2 regions of the Streptomyces sp. NPDC056231 genome follow, and region 2 is predicted to be linked to the other one. Evidence: riboswitches for the same ligand, from Rfam matches in the RefSeq annotation. Region 2 holds a riboswitch; the other holds the start of a gene.
The links. A riboswitch is a leader RNA that binds a small molecule or an ion and turns the genes downstream of it on or off. The one in region 2 is predicted to bind glycine.
Positions count from the first base shown of each region.

Region 1: another riboswitch for glycine. It lies ahead of gcvP (aminomethyl-transferring glycine dehydrogenase); the one in region 2 lies ahead of gcvT (glycine cleavage system aminomethyltransferase GcvT).

Region 1 is NZ_JBLVKW010000074.1:25,114-32,373, forward strand. It holds gene gcvP (aminomethyl-transferring glycine dehydrogenase) at 1-2,448, opposite strand, end outside; glycine riboswitch at 2,643-2,740, opposite strand; gene ACNPQM_RS35390 (PRC-barrel domain-containing protein) at 2,842-3,222, shown strand; gene ACNPQM_RS35395 (DNA polymerase IV) at 3,147-4,601, opposite strand; gene ACNPQM_RS35400 (MerR family transcriptional regulator) at 4,658-5,272, opposite strand; gene ACNPQM_RS35405 (bifunctional nuclease family protein) at 5,441-5,914, opposite strand; gene ACNPQM_RS35410 (MerR family transcriptional regulator) at 5,968-6,711, opposite strand; gene ACNPQM_RS35415 (FHA domain-containing protein) at 6,729-7,260, opposite strand, start outside.
Region 2 is NZ_JBLVKW010000049.1:48,871-56,130, reverse strand. It holds gene ACNPQM_RS29755 (enhanced serine sensitivity protein SseB C-terminal domain-containing protein) at 377-1,153, opposite strand; gene ACNPQM_RS29750 (enhanced serine sensitivity protein SseB) at 1,553-2,323, opposite strand; gene ACNPQM_RS29745 (AAA family ATPase) at 2,469-3,164, opposite strand; glycine riboswitch at 3,324-3,421, shown strand; gene gcvT (glycine cleavage system aminomethyltransferase GcvT) at 3,563-4,678, shown strand; gene gcvH (glycine cleavage system protein GcvH) at 4,748-5,125, shown strand; gene glyA (serine hydroxymethyltransferase) at 5,146-6,405, shown strand; gene ACNPQM_RS29725 (L-serine ammonia-lyase) at 6,562-7,260, shown strand, end outside.

The DNA of each region.
Region 1 (7,260 bases), on a different contig from region 2:
GCACTCGTGCGCGACCAGACCGGCCGGGCCGGTGTACAGGATCGGGTAGTGCGGCTCCAGACGCTTGGCGATGTAGTTGGCCGAAAGTACGGCGACCTGCGTCGCATGCTTGAGGCCCTCCCCGCCCATCAGGCGTACGTATGCCCAGGAGATCGGGAGAATACCGGCCGAGCCCCACGGCGCGGCCGAGATCGGTCCGACACCGGTCTCGGGGCCGGCGCCGGGCTGAAGCGGGTGGTTCGGCAGGTACGGCGCCAGATGGGCGCGCACGCCGACCGGACCGACACCGGGGCCACCGCCGCCGTGCGGGATGCAGAAGGTCTTGTGCAGGTTCAGGTGCGAGACGTCGCCACCGAACCGACCGGGCTTGGCAAGACCGACCAGCGCGTTGAGGTTGGCGCCGTCGACGTACACCTGACCGCCCGCATCGTGCACCTCGGCGCAGATGTCGGCGACGTGCTCCTCGAACACACCGTGCGTCGACGGGTACGTGATCATGAGCACGGCGAGCTCGTCGCGGTGCTTCTCGATCTTGGCACGGAGGTCCTCGACGTCGACCTCACCGTCGTCCGCGGTCTTCACCACGACGACCTTCATGCCCGCCATCACGGCGCTCGCGGCGTTGGTGCCGTGCGCGGAGGACGGAATGAGGCAGACGGTCCGCTGCTCGTCGCCGTTGGCCCGGTGGTACGCACGCACGGCGAGCAGGCCCGCGAACTCGCCCTGCGAGCCCGCGTTCGGCTGGATGGAGACCGCGTCGTAGCCGGTGACCTCGGCGAGGCGCTCCTCCAGCTCACGGATCAGCGTGAGGAAGCCCTCCGCCTGCTCGGCCGGCGCGAACGGGTGCAGCGCGCCGAACTCGGGCCAGGTGATCGACTCCATCTCGGTGGTCGCGTTCAGCTTCATGGTGCAGGAGCCGAGCGGGATCATGCCACGGTCCAGCGCGTAGTCACGGTCGGCGAGCTTGCGCAGGTAGCGCAGCATCGCGGTCTCGGAGCGGTGCTGGTGGAAAACCGGATGGGTGAGGATCTCATCGGTGCGCAGCAGGGACTCGGGCAGCGCGTCGGCGGCAGCGGCGTCCAGCGCCTCGATGTCACCGTCGGCGCCGAAGGCGGCCCAGACTGCGGCGAGCTGCGCACGTGTGGTGGTCTCGTCGCACGCGAGGGAGACCCGGTCGGCGTCGACAAGACGCAGGTTGACCCCGCGGTCACGGGCGTCGGCCACGACATCCGCCGCCTTGCCGGGGACACGCACCGTGAGCGTGTCGAAGTAGGCGCCGGTCTCGACGTCGACCCCGGCCGCGCGCAGGCCCTCGGCCAGGATCGTGGCGTAGCGGTGGGTGCGCTGCGCGATCGTCCGCAAGCCGTCGGGGCCGTGGTAGACGGCGTACATCCCAGCCATCACGGCGAGCAGTACCTGCGCGGTACAGATGTTGCTGGTGGCCTTCTCGCGACGGATGTGCTGCTCGCGGGTCTGCAGGGCAAGGCGGTACGCCTTGTTGCCGTCCGCGTCGACGGAGACACCGACGAGGCGGCCGGGCAGGCTGCGGGCGAACTTCTCGCGGACGGCCATGAAGCCGGCGTGCGGTCCACCGAAGCCCATCGGTACACCGAAGCGCTGCGTGGTGCCGACGGCGATGTCCGCGCCGAGGTCACCGGGCGAGGTGAGCAGAGTCAGGGCGAGCAGGTCGGCGGCGACGGTGACGATCGCGCCGAGCTCGTGGGCCTGCTCGATGACGGGCTTGATGTCGCGGACGGCGCCGGAGGCACCCGGGTACTGGAGCAGCACGCCGAAGACACCGCGCTCGGCGATCTCTGCCGGGATGCCCTCGGCGAGATCGGCGACGACGACCTCGACACCGGTCGGCTCGGCGCGGGTCTCGATCACGGCGATGGTCTGGGGCAGGGTGTCGGAGTCGACCAGGAAGACTCCGTCCTTGACCTTGCCGACGCGTCGGGCGAGCGCCATGGCCTCGGCGGCGGCGGTGCCCTCGTCGAGCAGCGAGGCGCCGGAGGTGGGCAGCCCGGTCAGCTCCGCGACCATCGTCTGGAAGTTGAGGAGCGCCTCCAGGCGGCCCTGCGAGATCTCCGGCTGGTACGGGGTGTAGGCCGTGTACCAGGCGGGATTCTCCATGACGTTCCGGAGGATCACCGGCGGGGTGAACGTGCCGTAGTAGCCGAGCCCGATCATCGGGGCGAGCACCTGGTTGCGGTCGGCAAGGGAGCGGAGCTCGGCGAGAACCTCGGCCTCGGTACGGGCCGACGGCAGCTGCAGCGCCTCCGCACTCTTGATCACATCGGGCACTGCGGCCGCGGTGAGGTCGTCGAGCGAGCCGTAACCGACCTGGGCGAGCATCTTCGCCTGCGCCTCGGCATCGGGGCCGATGTGGCGCTGCTCGAAGGGGATGCCCTGCTCCAGCTGGGAGAGCGGAGTGCGACGGGGGGTCATGGTGGAGGCCTCCTGGTCTGTCACGACCTGCGAGGGGCACCACGGCGCGGGTGCCCGGACGGCCTCCCCCTCTGTCATCTCAACCTGAGAGCTTCACCGGTGCGCCCTGAGGCAGACCGGCTTTCACCGTCGGTGAGGGAGGGATCCGTCCCGGCTGCTGCCGCCACGAAACCCGCCCTGCTTTCCAGAGTGACCTCGTCCGTGCGGTACGGGGGCCTGAGAGATTCCGGGGAGGATTTGCTCCTTCGGCGCCTGCCGGATGCGCTCCGGAAGGCTCTCCCGCACGGGGTCAGCAGCCATCACCAGCCTACCAGCGGGGCTCGCGACGGAATTCTCAAGTGGCCGATAGCCCGAATCTGCACTTTCGTAGAGCCTGTGGAGTAGCCGCGACCAATGGGAGGGACCGTGCAGACCGACATCGATCCGCGCAGCCTGATCGGCCGCAAGGCATTCGACCGCCAGGGCACCAAGATCGGAACTGTGGACGAGGTGTATCTCGACGACGCGACCGGCATACCCGAGTGGGCAGCCGTACGTACCGGACTGTTCAGCAGGGACGCCTTCGTGCCGCTCGAGCCCAGCGAATTCGTCGATGACGTGCTCCGGATCCCCTTCGACCGTGCGCTGATCAAGGACGCACCCGACTTCGGCGTGGGCCGCCATCTCTCGCCGGAACAGGAGCTTCAGCTCTACCGGCACTACGGCCTGGACTCGCCGTCCGACGAGCCGGGCCCGGACCGGGACTTCGGCAGGCTGGCCGGCCAGGACGAGTAGTCCGCCGGATCACGCACCAGCGGGAGTGGATCCGCAGGCTGCAGCTCCGGATCGTCGACACGGAACGTCCGCACCCGGCCGGGCGGTGACCCGGGTTCCTCGAACCGCACGGTCACCCGGCCCACCCCACTGCCCTGAACCCAGCCGTGGCCGAACGTGTCATGGCATACGTCGTGCCCGGCGTGCCAGCTCCGGACCGCGAGCTGTTCGGCGGTCTCCTGCTCCTGCGCTCCGTCCGCCGGCTCGTCCCCGTGGCCGCCCGCGCCCGGTGTCTCCCGGGCCGGGACCTCGGGCGCAGCCCGCTCACCGGCTGCCTGGGCGAAAAGATCCTCCTGCGTGTAGTCGGCGAGCCCCGTGACGCCAACCCCGAGCAGCCGTACCCCTCCGGTGGTGTCCACAGCCTCCAGGAGCCGCGCAGCGGCCTCTCTGACCACTGTGGGGTCGTCCGTCGGCCCCCGGAGCGTCTCGGACCGCGTGAGCGTCGAAAAGTCGTATCTGCGCACCTTCAGCACCACGGTGCGGCCCGAGCGCTCCGCGGCCCGCAGCCGCTGGACACAACGGTCCGCCAGCCGCTCGACCTCCATCCTGACCCGGATCCTGTCGTGCAGATCCATGTCGAAGGTGTCCTCGACCGACACCGACTTGGCGTCTCGCTCGGCCACAACAGGGCGGTCGTCATACCCGAGGGCCATGCGATGCAGCGCGACGCCGTGCGCCTTCCCCAGCAGCCGTACGAGCTCCGCCTCGCCGGCCGTGACCAGGTCGTCGACCGTGGTCATCCCGGCCCGCCGCAGATGGTCCCCGGTGGCAGGGCCCACGCCGGGGAGGATCCGCACGGACATCGGGGCGAGCAGTTCCCGTTCCGTCCCCGGCTCGATGATCAGCAGCCCGTTCGGTTTCGCCTCCTCCGAGGCGATCTTGGCCAGCATCTTGGAGCCCGCGAGGCCGACCGAGCCGGTGAGTCCGGTGACGGCTCTGATGGCGTCGCGCAGCTGCTCGCCGATGGCCCGCGCCGAGGCGGTGTCGTCGGCTGTTCCGCCGGCCTCCAGATCGACGAACGCCTCATCCAGGCTGAGCGGCTCCACCAGTGGTGACAGCTGCCCCAGCAACCCCATCACCTGGTCGCTCACCGTCCGGTACAGGGTGAAGCGGGGCACCAGATAGGCGGCATTGGGCGCCAGCCGCCGGGCCTGCGCGGTCGGCATCGCGGAGTGCACCCCGAAGCGCCGCGCCTCGTAGGAAGCGGTGGCGACGACCCCACGGGGTCCCAGCCCGCCGACCACGACCGGTTTGCCGCGCAGGCTCGGTTTCGCCGCCTGCTCGGCCGAGGCGTAGAAGGCATCCATGTCCAGATGCAGGATGGTGGGCGCAGCTCTCACATCATCCGATGCTGCCCTACAGCACTGACAATCGCCGCGCCTCGCTCCGCGGCCCGTCAGACAGCGCGGTTGCGCCGCCGTGCAAGCTCGTCGGTGGGGTTGTTGCCGATCAGCGTCTCGCCGGTGTCCACCCGCTCGCCGTGCAGCTGCGACAGCGCGGCGTCGACATCCCGCCAGACCACGCCGACGGCGATGCCGAAGACCCCCTGGCCCCCCTGGAGCAGATCCACGACCTCGTCGGGCGAGGAGCACTCGTAGACGGTCGCGCCGTCACTCATGAGCGTCATCCGCTCAAGATCCTGGAACCCCCGGGCCCGCAGATGCTGGACCGTGGTGCGGATGTTCTGCAGGGCAACGCCCGTGTCGAGAAACCGCTTCACGATCTTCAGCAGGACGACGTCCCTGAAGCTGTAGAGGCGCTGCGTGCCCGATCCGTAGGCAGGCCGCACGCTCGGCTCGACGAGCCCGGTGCGCGCCCAGTAGTCGAGCTGCCGATAGGTGATCCCCGCCGCCGCGCACGCCGTCGGCCCGCGATAGCCGATGTCGCCGATCACTGCCGAGTCCCCCGCCATCGCCGCCGGTTGAACCGGTTGCCTGATGGTGCGGTCGGCTGTACTTCCGTGCTGCCGGTACGGCCCACCCGCTGCCGTACCGTCGCCGCTGTTTCTCACGCCGACCTCCGTCCTTGACCTGCCATCTCGAAGGTAGGCAGTCGCCTGGGGTGCGTCAACGATCGCCACACTCGGCACGCCGAGTGATAATCACCCGGAGGGTGGTTTGCCGTGCCCCGTTCCCGGGAAAGGCTTGCCGAATGCGCTGACGGTGACCCCGCTGGACGGTCACTGGCTGTTGCTACCGAAGTCCTCCGGCGAGATCTGGTCGAGGAACTCCCGGAACTTCTCGACCTCGTCCTCCTGCTCGTCAGGGATGGAGATCCCCGCGTCGTCGAGCACCCCGTCACTACCGTAGATCGGCGTGCCGGTTCGCAGCGCGAGCGCTATGGCGTCGGACGGCCGCGCGCTCACCTCGACCCCGCCGGCGAAGACCAGCTCCGCGTAGAAAACCCCTTCCCTGAGGTCCGTGATGCGGACCTCGGTGAGCTCCTGGCCCAGGGCCTCGAGCACATCCTTGAAGAGATCATGGGTCAGCGGCCTGGCCGGAGCCATGCCCTGCTGGGCAAAGGCGATCGCGGTCGCCTCACCAGGACCGATCCAAATGGGGAGGTACCGGTCGCCTCCCACTTCACGCAGGAGCACGATCGGTTGGTTGGAGGGCATTTCCACCCGGACACCCACAACGTCGAGCTCGTTCACACAGCAACCCTAGGACGTGCTCGGCAGGTTTGGGTAGTCGGGGCCCCCCGTGATCAGTGGAGTCTGATCCGCAGAGCAGTCTGCACAAAGGCCGAATGAAGCCGTACGGAGAGCTCCGCGAGCTCCTTCGCCTTGGCCTCCGCATGGGCTCTGGTCTGCGGATTCCGGTGTCGGCGCAGAGGTGCGACCACCTGCTCGATCAGGCCGGCCTCGCGTTCCGCAGCCCCACGCATCGCCCGCAGATGACGCGGTTCCAGACCGAATCGACCCAGATCCGCCACAAGTTTGGCGACAGTCACTGTCTCGGCGTCGTAGCCACCCTCCGCCGTCGGAGCGATGAGCCCGTACGACTCCCACTCCTCGAGCTCACTCTCGGTGACCTCGGCGGCGGCCAGGAGCTCCGCACGCCCGATCCGGGCCGCGGTGGCCTGCCAGGACTCACCGTCCCAGGAACCGTCGCTCGGGTCCCGTGGACCGCCCGCGGCCGGCAGGGACACCTGCTCGCCGCGGGCCAGGGCGTCCAGGTGCTCGCGAATGACCTTGAGCGGAAGATAGTGGTCCCGCTGCATCCGCAGCACCTGTGCCAGCCGCTCGACGTCCTCGGGGCGGAATTTGCGGTAGCCGGAGGGGGTCCGCTGCGGCTCGACGAGCCCCTCGGCCTCCAAGAAGCGAATCTTGGAGATGGTGACCTCGGGAAATTCGTCCCGCAGCTGCAGGAGCACCGCGCCGATGCTCATGGCCCGGTTGTCGGCGGTGGCGGTGCCGTGCCCGGCACCGCCCGTCGGTGTTCTCAGCATGGACCTTCCCTGACGGGTCAGATGCCCCGCTGGCTTGCGTAGAAGACCAGCCGGTACTTCCCGATCTGCACTTCGTCGCCGTTGGACAGCGCGACGGAGTCGATGCGCTCACGATTGACGTACGTGCCGTTGAGGCTGCCGACATCCTCGACCGTGAAGCTGCCGTCGGGGCTCCGGCGGAACTCCACATGACGGCGGGAGACCGTCACGTCATCGAGGAAGATGTCGCTCTGCGGGTGGCGGCCGGCCGTGGTCAGCTCGCTGTCCAGCAGGAAGCGGCTGCCCGAGTTCGGACCGCGGCGCACCACCAGGAGCGCCGAGCCGAGCGGCAGGGCGTCGACGGCGGCCTGCGCCTCCGGCGAGAGGGAGGGCAGGGACGTCTGGCCCGTCGCCTCCGCCTCGTAAGCCTCAAGACCGGAGATGGAGATGGTCGATGTCGTCTCCGAAAGACGCTCCGCAGCCGCGCCTCCCCGAAGCGGCGCACCGCAGTTGGAACAGAAACGACTGGCCTCGGCATTGCGATGGCCGCACCTCGTACAGACCGGCATG
Region 2 (7,260 bases):
TCTCGGCTCGACCGACTGTGGCCGGCCCGCGCCCGCCGCTGTAGCGGCTTGTTCACATCACAGGTGCAAGTCGCACGTTTGGTGCCGGTGGTACGGAAGTTGCAGGTGGTGCGAGTGGAGCAGTTCAACTGGTCCAACCAGAAGCTGACGGCCGCACAGGGCGCCGAGCGCTTCTTGTTCCGGGGAGTCTTCAACGCGTCGCAGATCACCCGCCAGCCCTGATGGGGAATGGATGCGCAACCGTGATGTGACCAGGTACCTTCCGTTATCCGGACGCCGTGATCGTCCCAGCGAACCAAGTCGGCACTCTTCGCCCAGATCGGGCAGGTGCCCCAACGGGGTTCATCCCGACGCCAATTGGCAGGCGCCCGAGCGGTCAGCCGTGGACCGGGGGGTAGCCGTAACCAACGGCGGGAGCGGGCGCGACGTGCGCCTCGCGGTCGTAGAACGGGCGGGAGTTGGCACGGAGCCACATCGCGACCGGGTCGTACTCGTCGGACATCGCGACGGTGGAAACGGGCAGCCCGTCCGGGACCGCGCCGATCGACTGCTGCATCATCGCGCGCACCGCGTCGACGGAGGTCTGGCCCGTGTCGTAGAGATCGAGACCGATGGCGAGGTACGGCACCCCGAGCGCGGGCTGCACCCAGGCCCGGCGCAGGGAGCGGATCGCGGGGGTGTGATGGGCGTTCCGCGAGAGAAGGGCGTAGAACTGCGGGATCTCGATGACCGGCTCCGTGAGCCGAAGCGGTCCCGCGGGCATCCGGTCGAGGCCGGTGGCGATACGACGCAGATCCAGCCACGGGATGCCGACGCCGCCACCGGGGGCGTGCGGGTTGAGCCAGATGCCCCAGCGGTCCGGGAAGAGAGCGCGGGCGATGTCGAGTCCGGTGACCACTTCATGGTCCCGGTTCCAGCCGCTGGCCGAGAGTTCCTGGGCAGAGGTCACACAGGGCGCGTAGCCCAGCCCGTCCACCTCGATGTTCCCGTACTGGGCGTCGGGCGAGCCCGCCCGGCCGTGCCAGAGCAGCATCCAGATCCGGTCGCCGGCGAGCGCCCGGAGCAGTGCCTCGTACGCGTCATAGCGCCCGGGCGTCACTTGGCGCAGCATGTGCTCGACCTGCCCGGCCGCCGCGGTGCCTGACGCACTCACCCTGGGTCCCGCCCCTCTTCGATCCACTGTGTCGGCCTGCCGCTCCCGGGGCACACGGGTGCGGCTAGTGGCCGAGGCACTAGCCATCAAACCAGCTTATGCGGCGCCCCTGACACCGACTTGACGCCACAGGCCGACGGTGTCGCGCCCGCAATCCCCGGAGTCGGGGACTCCGCGCCCAGTGCCCCTCCCGGCAGGCTCAGCCCCGTCGCGCCGCCCGACACGGCCGCTCGCTGTGCGTCGGCCACATGCCCTGGCAGCTCCTTCCCCGAGCTCCCGGCTCCGTTCGAGCAGGGGAGACCCCACCCCAGGACCTCCGGCCGCCTCGCGATCGCACGCACCGCACGCCGCCCGGCCCGCCCTACGGGCGGACGACGCTCCTTTCGAAACACGCCCTGGCTAGTGCCCCTCGCGCTGATAGAACGGCCGGATCCTGGCCCGCATCCAGTCGGCGACCGGGTCCTGCGCCACATCGAGCAGGACCAGATTGACCGGCCAGGGCACCTCGACACGGCCCAGTGCGCGGCCCAGGGCGTCCATCGGGGCGTTGCGCCCCGCGCCGTCCCAGGTGGAGAACTCGACGCCTATGAAGAGGACGGGATCGCCGCCCTCGATGCTGGCCAGCGTCCGGCGGGCGGTGCGCACGACGCCGCTCTCCTCGAATTCCCCGGCCGCGGCCGCGAGGAAGTCGACGGGCTCCTCCTGCCAGTCCGGCTCGTACAGCCGGACCCGCCCGCCGGTGGCCGGCCCGTCCAGCAAGGTGCGTCCGGCGCGGCAGAGCTCGGCGACGGCGGGCGGCGGCAGCGGCATGCCGACGGCGCCGCCCGGGTTGACCGCGATGCCGAGCTGCGGGGGCAGCCCGCGGGCGAATTCGACGGCGGGCGCCACGGTGAAGGACATACGGGTGCCGACGCACTGCAGGAACTGATGTTCGGAGCTGAAGACGGGGACGTACGGAGCGCCCTCGATCTCCACCGTCGGCAGATCGAGCGACGGGGCATCGGGGCCCCCGCCGTTGGGAAGCGGCACCCAGACCTGACTGCGGCCGAGCACTTCGACGAGCCGGCCGCCCGCCTCCGGGCTGCCGAGCGAGGCAACCAGCACCTCTTCGAGCTCATTGGCCGGCCATCCGCTCTGCGGATGGTTCTGGACCGGTGCCGGAATGTCCACTGCGCTGCTTCCCCTTCTCACCCGAGCCTTGCCGCAGAACAGTAACTCCGGCGCGCGCCTCCGCGCTGACGGACGACCGGGTACCGGCGCCTCTCCTGCGCGGATCATGCCGGGCGCGCGGGGCCTGATCCGAGAAGAAGGACCCTCAGGGCTGTCCCGTCATCCCCTGGGCGTCGGTGAACGTGATCCGCGCCAGCATCCCGGCCGCCTCCCGGTCCAGCAGCACCGCCGAGGAGCAACCGGGCGGCAGGTCGCCCGCCTCGGTGTCCCGCAGCAGCCGGCCGACGGCCCTGCGGTGCCGGGCGAAGGCGTATCCGGAGACTCCGCGCCCACGCTCGCGCTGGCCCTCCCTGGCCTCCTGAGGGGTGACGTCGAGCAGTACAAGATGCAGCGTGCGGCCGCGGCGCCGTGCCTGCCGGGCCAGCCAGCCCCGCACCCATGCCTGGGTCCCGCAGTCGTGGACGACGACGGACTCACCGGAGCACAGCGCCCGCCACAGCCCCCAGTAATGGGCGACGCGGACCAGCGGGCGGTAGAGGGCGTACGGGAGTAAGCGGGGCACCCGCCGCGCCCAGCGGTCCCGGGTGTCCTGGGAGTCGATGGCCCTTACGGCCACCGCCCGCCGGATCAGTGTCGACTTTCCGCCTCCGGGCAGCCCGGAGACCACCACCACATCGCCTGCCGCGAAATGGAGCCCGCACGGGCTGCGCCCGGCGCGCTCACGCAGGTCCCGCACGACGGGCGCATGCGTGCCCGGCAATTCCCGGGCGCGTGCTCCCGGCTGCGCGGGCATCGCGCCGTGCGCGACCCTCGCGGTCGTCGCGTACCGCTGCAACGTCATCGCCCTCCCCCTGTCGGGTCACCCACGTATGCCCAAGAAGTGTAAAGAAAAGGTAATGCGAGACAACCGTCCCACTACTTGTTCCGCGCATGGGGTACCGACGCCCCACTCTTCCGGAATGCGTGCGATGATGACCCGGCCAACTGCATAAAGGCCGCTTGAATCCGCGCGGGAGAGCTCCGGCCACAGTGTGTGCCGGGCGCCGAAGGAGCAAGATCCTCCCTTGAATCTCTCAGGCCCCGTACCGCGTGGATGAGGCAGATCTGAAAAGCGAGTCGCCCCGCGGCTCCACCCAAGGTGCAAGCCGAACCCCCAGGGGCCTCTCGGCGAACCTCTCAGGTTCCGATGACAGATGGGGAGGGGATCGTCCTCGTCGTCATGCCCTGGGAGCCACACCTATGAGCAACGCCCCCCGTCTCACCGCCCTCGACGCCCTGCATCGCTCGCTGGGCGCGACCATGACCGACTTCGCCGGCTGGGACATGCCGCTGCGCTACGCCAGTGAGCGCGACGAGCACAACGCGGTGCGCACGAAGGCGGGTCTCTTCGACCTGTCGCACATGGGCGAGATCACCGTCACCGGCCCGCAGGCCGCGGAATTCCTGAACTTCGCACTGGTCGGCAACATCGGCACCGTGGCCGTCGGCCGCGCCCGCTACACGATGATCTGCGCCGAGGACGGCGGCATCCTGGACGACCTGATCGTCTACCGGCTGGGCGAGACCGAGTACATGGTCGTCGCCAACGCCGGGAACGCCCAGATCGTGCTGGACGCGCTGACCGCCCGCGCCGACGGGTTCGACACCGAGGTGCGCGACGACCGCGACGCGTACGCGCTGCTCGCCGTCCAGGGCCCCGAGTCCCCCGCCATCCTGGCCTCGGTCACCGACGCCGACCTGGACGGTCTGAAGTACTACGCGGGCCTGCCCGGCACCGTCGCCGGTGTGCCCGCGCTGATCGCCCGTACCGGCTACACCGGCGAGGACGGCTTCGAACTGTTCGTCGCCCCCGAGCACGCAGAGCAGCTCTGGCAGGCCCTCACGGCGGCAGGCGCCTCCCGTGGCCTGATCCCGTGCGGTCTGTCCTGCCGCGACACGCTGCGCCTGGAGGCGGGCATGCCGCTGTACGGGCACGAGCTGACCACCGAGCTGACCCCGTTCGACGCCGGCCTCGGCCGGGTCGTGAAGTTCGAGAAGGAGGGCGACTTCGTCGGCCGCAAGGCCCTGGAGGCCGCCGCCGAGCGCGCCGAGACCGCCCCGCCGCGCAAGCTCGTCGGTCTGATCGCCGAGGGCCGCCGGGTGCCGCGCGCCGGCTACCCCGTCGTCGCCGAGGGCCAGGTCATCGGCGAGGTCACCTCCGGCGCCCCGTCGCCGACGCTCGGCAAGCCGATCGCCATCGCGTACGTGGACGCCGCGCACGCCGCGCCCGGGACCGCGGGCGTCGGAGTGGACATCCGTGGCAGCCACGAACCGTACGAGGTCGTCGCCCTGCCGTTCTACAAGCGCCAGAAGTGACGCATTCGCGTCTCACACCGTAAGACCGTCGTTCATCAGCACTCCCCCGCGTACAGGAGAATTCAGGTCATGAGCAACCCCCAGCAGCTGCGTTACAGCAAGGAGCACGAGTGGCTGTCGGCCCTCGAGGACGGTGTGGCCACGGTCGGCATCACCGAGTTCGCGGCCAACGCGCTCGGTGACGTCGTCTACGCCCAGCTCCCGGAGGTCGGTGACACGGTGACCGCGGGCGAGACCTGCGGCGAGCTCGAGTCGACCAAGTCCGTCAGTGACCTTTACTCGCCGGTGACCGGCGAGGTCACCGCCTCCAACCAGGACGTCGTGGACGACCCGTCGCTGGTGAACTCCGCTCCCTTCGAGGGCGGCTGGCTGTTCAAGGTACGCGTCGCGGAGGAGCCGAAGGACCTGCTCTCCGCCGACGAGTACACCGAGTTCTCCGGCAACTAAAGACTCCAAGGGACCACCTGATGTCGCTTCTCAACTCCTCCCTCCACGAGCTGGACCCGGACGTCGCCGCCGCCGTCGACGCCGAGCTCCACCGTCAGCAGTCCACCCTCGAAATGATCGCCTCGGAGAACTTCGCTCCGGTCGCGGTGATGGAGGCCCAGGGCTCCGTCCTCACCAACAAGTACGCCGAGGGCTACCCGGGCCGCCGCTACTACGGCGGCTGCGAGCACGTCGACGTGGTCGAGCAGATCGCCATCGACCGGATCAAGGCGCTGTTCGGCGCCGAGGCCGCCAACGTCCAGCCCCACTCGGGTGCGCAGGCCAACGCCGCCGCGATGTTCGCGCTGCTGAAGCCGGGCGACACGATCATGGGTCTGAACCTGGCCCACGGCGGTCACCTGACCCACGGCATGAAGATCAACTTCTCCGGCAAGCTCTACAACGTGGTCCCGTACCACGTCGACGACACCGGCATCGTGGACATGGCCGAGGTCGAGCGCCTGGCCAAGGAGTCCAAGCCGAAGCTCATCGTCGCCGGCTGGTCCGCCTACCCCCGTCAGCTGGACTTCGCCGCCTTCCGCCGCATCGCGGACGAGGTCGGCGCGTATCTGATGGTCGACATGGCGCACTTCGCGGGCCTGGTGGCCGCGGGTCTGCACCCGAACCCGGTGCCGCACGCCCACGTCGTCACGACCACCACGCACAAGACCCTCGGCGGTCCGCGCGGTGGCGTCATCCTGTCGACGCAGGAGCTCGCCAAGAAGATCAACTCTGCCGTCTTCCCCGGTCAGCAGGGTGGTCCCCTGGAGCACGTGATCGCGGCCAAGGCGGTCTCGTTCAAGGTCGCGGCGACCGAGGAGTTCAAGGAGCGCCAGCAGCGCACCCTGGACGGCGCCCGCATCCTCGCCGAGCGTCTGGTGCAGCCGGATGTCACCGAGGTCGGTGTCTCCGTCCTCTCCGGCGGTACGGACGTGCACCTGGTCCTCGTCGACCTGCGCAACTCGGAGCTGGACGGCCAGCAGGCCGAGGACCGGCTCCACGAGCTCGGCATCACGGTCAACCGGAACGCCATCCCGAACGACCCGCGGCCGCCGATGGTCACCTCGGGTCTGCGGATCGGCACTCCGGCCCTGGCCACCCGTGGCTTCCAGGCCGAGGACTTCACCGAGGTCGCCGAGATCATCGCGTCGGCGCTCAAGCCCTCGTACGACGCCGACGACCTCAAGGCCCGCGTGATCGCGCTGGCCGAGAAGTTCCCGCTGTACCCCGGTCTGAAGTAGTCCGGGTCACTTTTCGCACGTTTAGGGCGGGGCACCACGCACACTGGACAGTGAGCGCGGTGCCCCCACCCTTGTCCCGCCGCTCTTCGGACCGACCGGTCCGTACCGCACCGCCCGGCAGACAACGGCGTCTACCAACCCCTTAGGAGTCACACCGTGGCCATCTCGGTCTTCGACCTGTTCTCGATCGGCATCGGCCCGTCCAGCTCCCATACGGTCGGCCCGATGCGCGCGGCCCGCATGTTCGCGCGCCGCCTGAAGAACGAGGGCCTGCTCGCCCACACCGTTTCCATACGCGCCGAGCTGTTCGGCTCGCTCGGCGCCACCGGCCACGGCCACGGCACGCCCAAGGCCGTCCTGCTCGGCCTCGAGGGCGAATCCCCCCGTACCGTCGACGTGGAGTCCGCCGACGACCGGGTGGAAGCGATCCGCTCCTCGGGCCGGATCAACCTGCTGGGCATGCACGAGATCGACTTCGACGCCGACGAGCAACTGGTCCTGCACCGCCGCAAGGCGCTCCCTTACCACGCCAACGGCATGACGATCTTCGCGTTCGACCGCGACGGCGCCCCGCTGCTGGAGAAGACCTACTACTCCGTCGGCGGCGGCTTCGTCGTCGACGAGGACGCCGTGGGCGAGGACCGGATCGTCCTAGACGACACCGTCCTGAAGTACCCCTTCCGCACCGGCGACGAACTGCTGCGGCTCTCCCGCGACACCGGCCTGTCGATCTCCTCCCTCATGCTGGAGAACGAGCGGGCCTGGCGGACGGAGGAGGAGATCCGCTCCGGTCTGCTGGACATCTGGCGGGTCATGCAGGCATGCGTATCGCGCGGCATGGCCCGCGAAGGCATC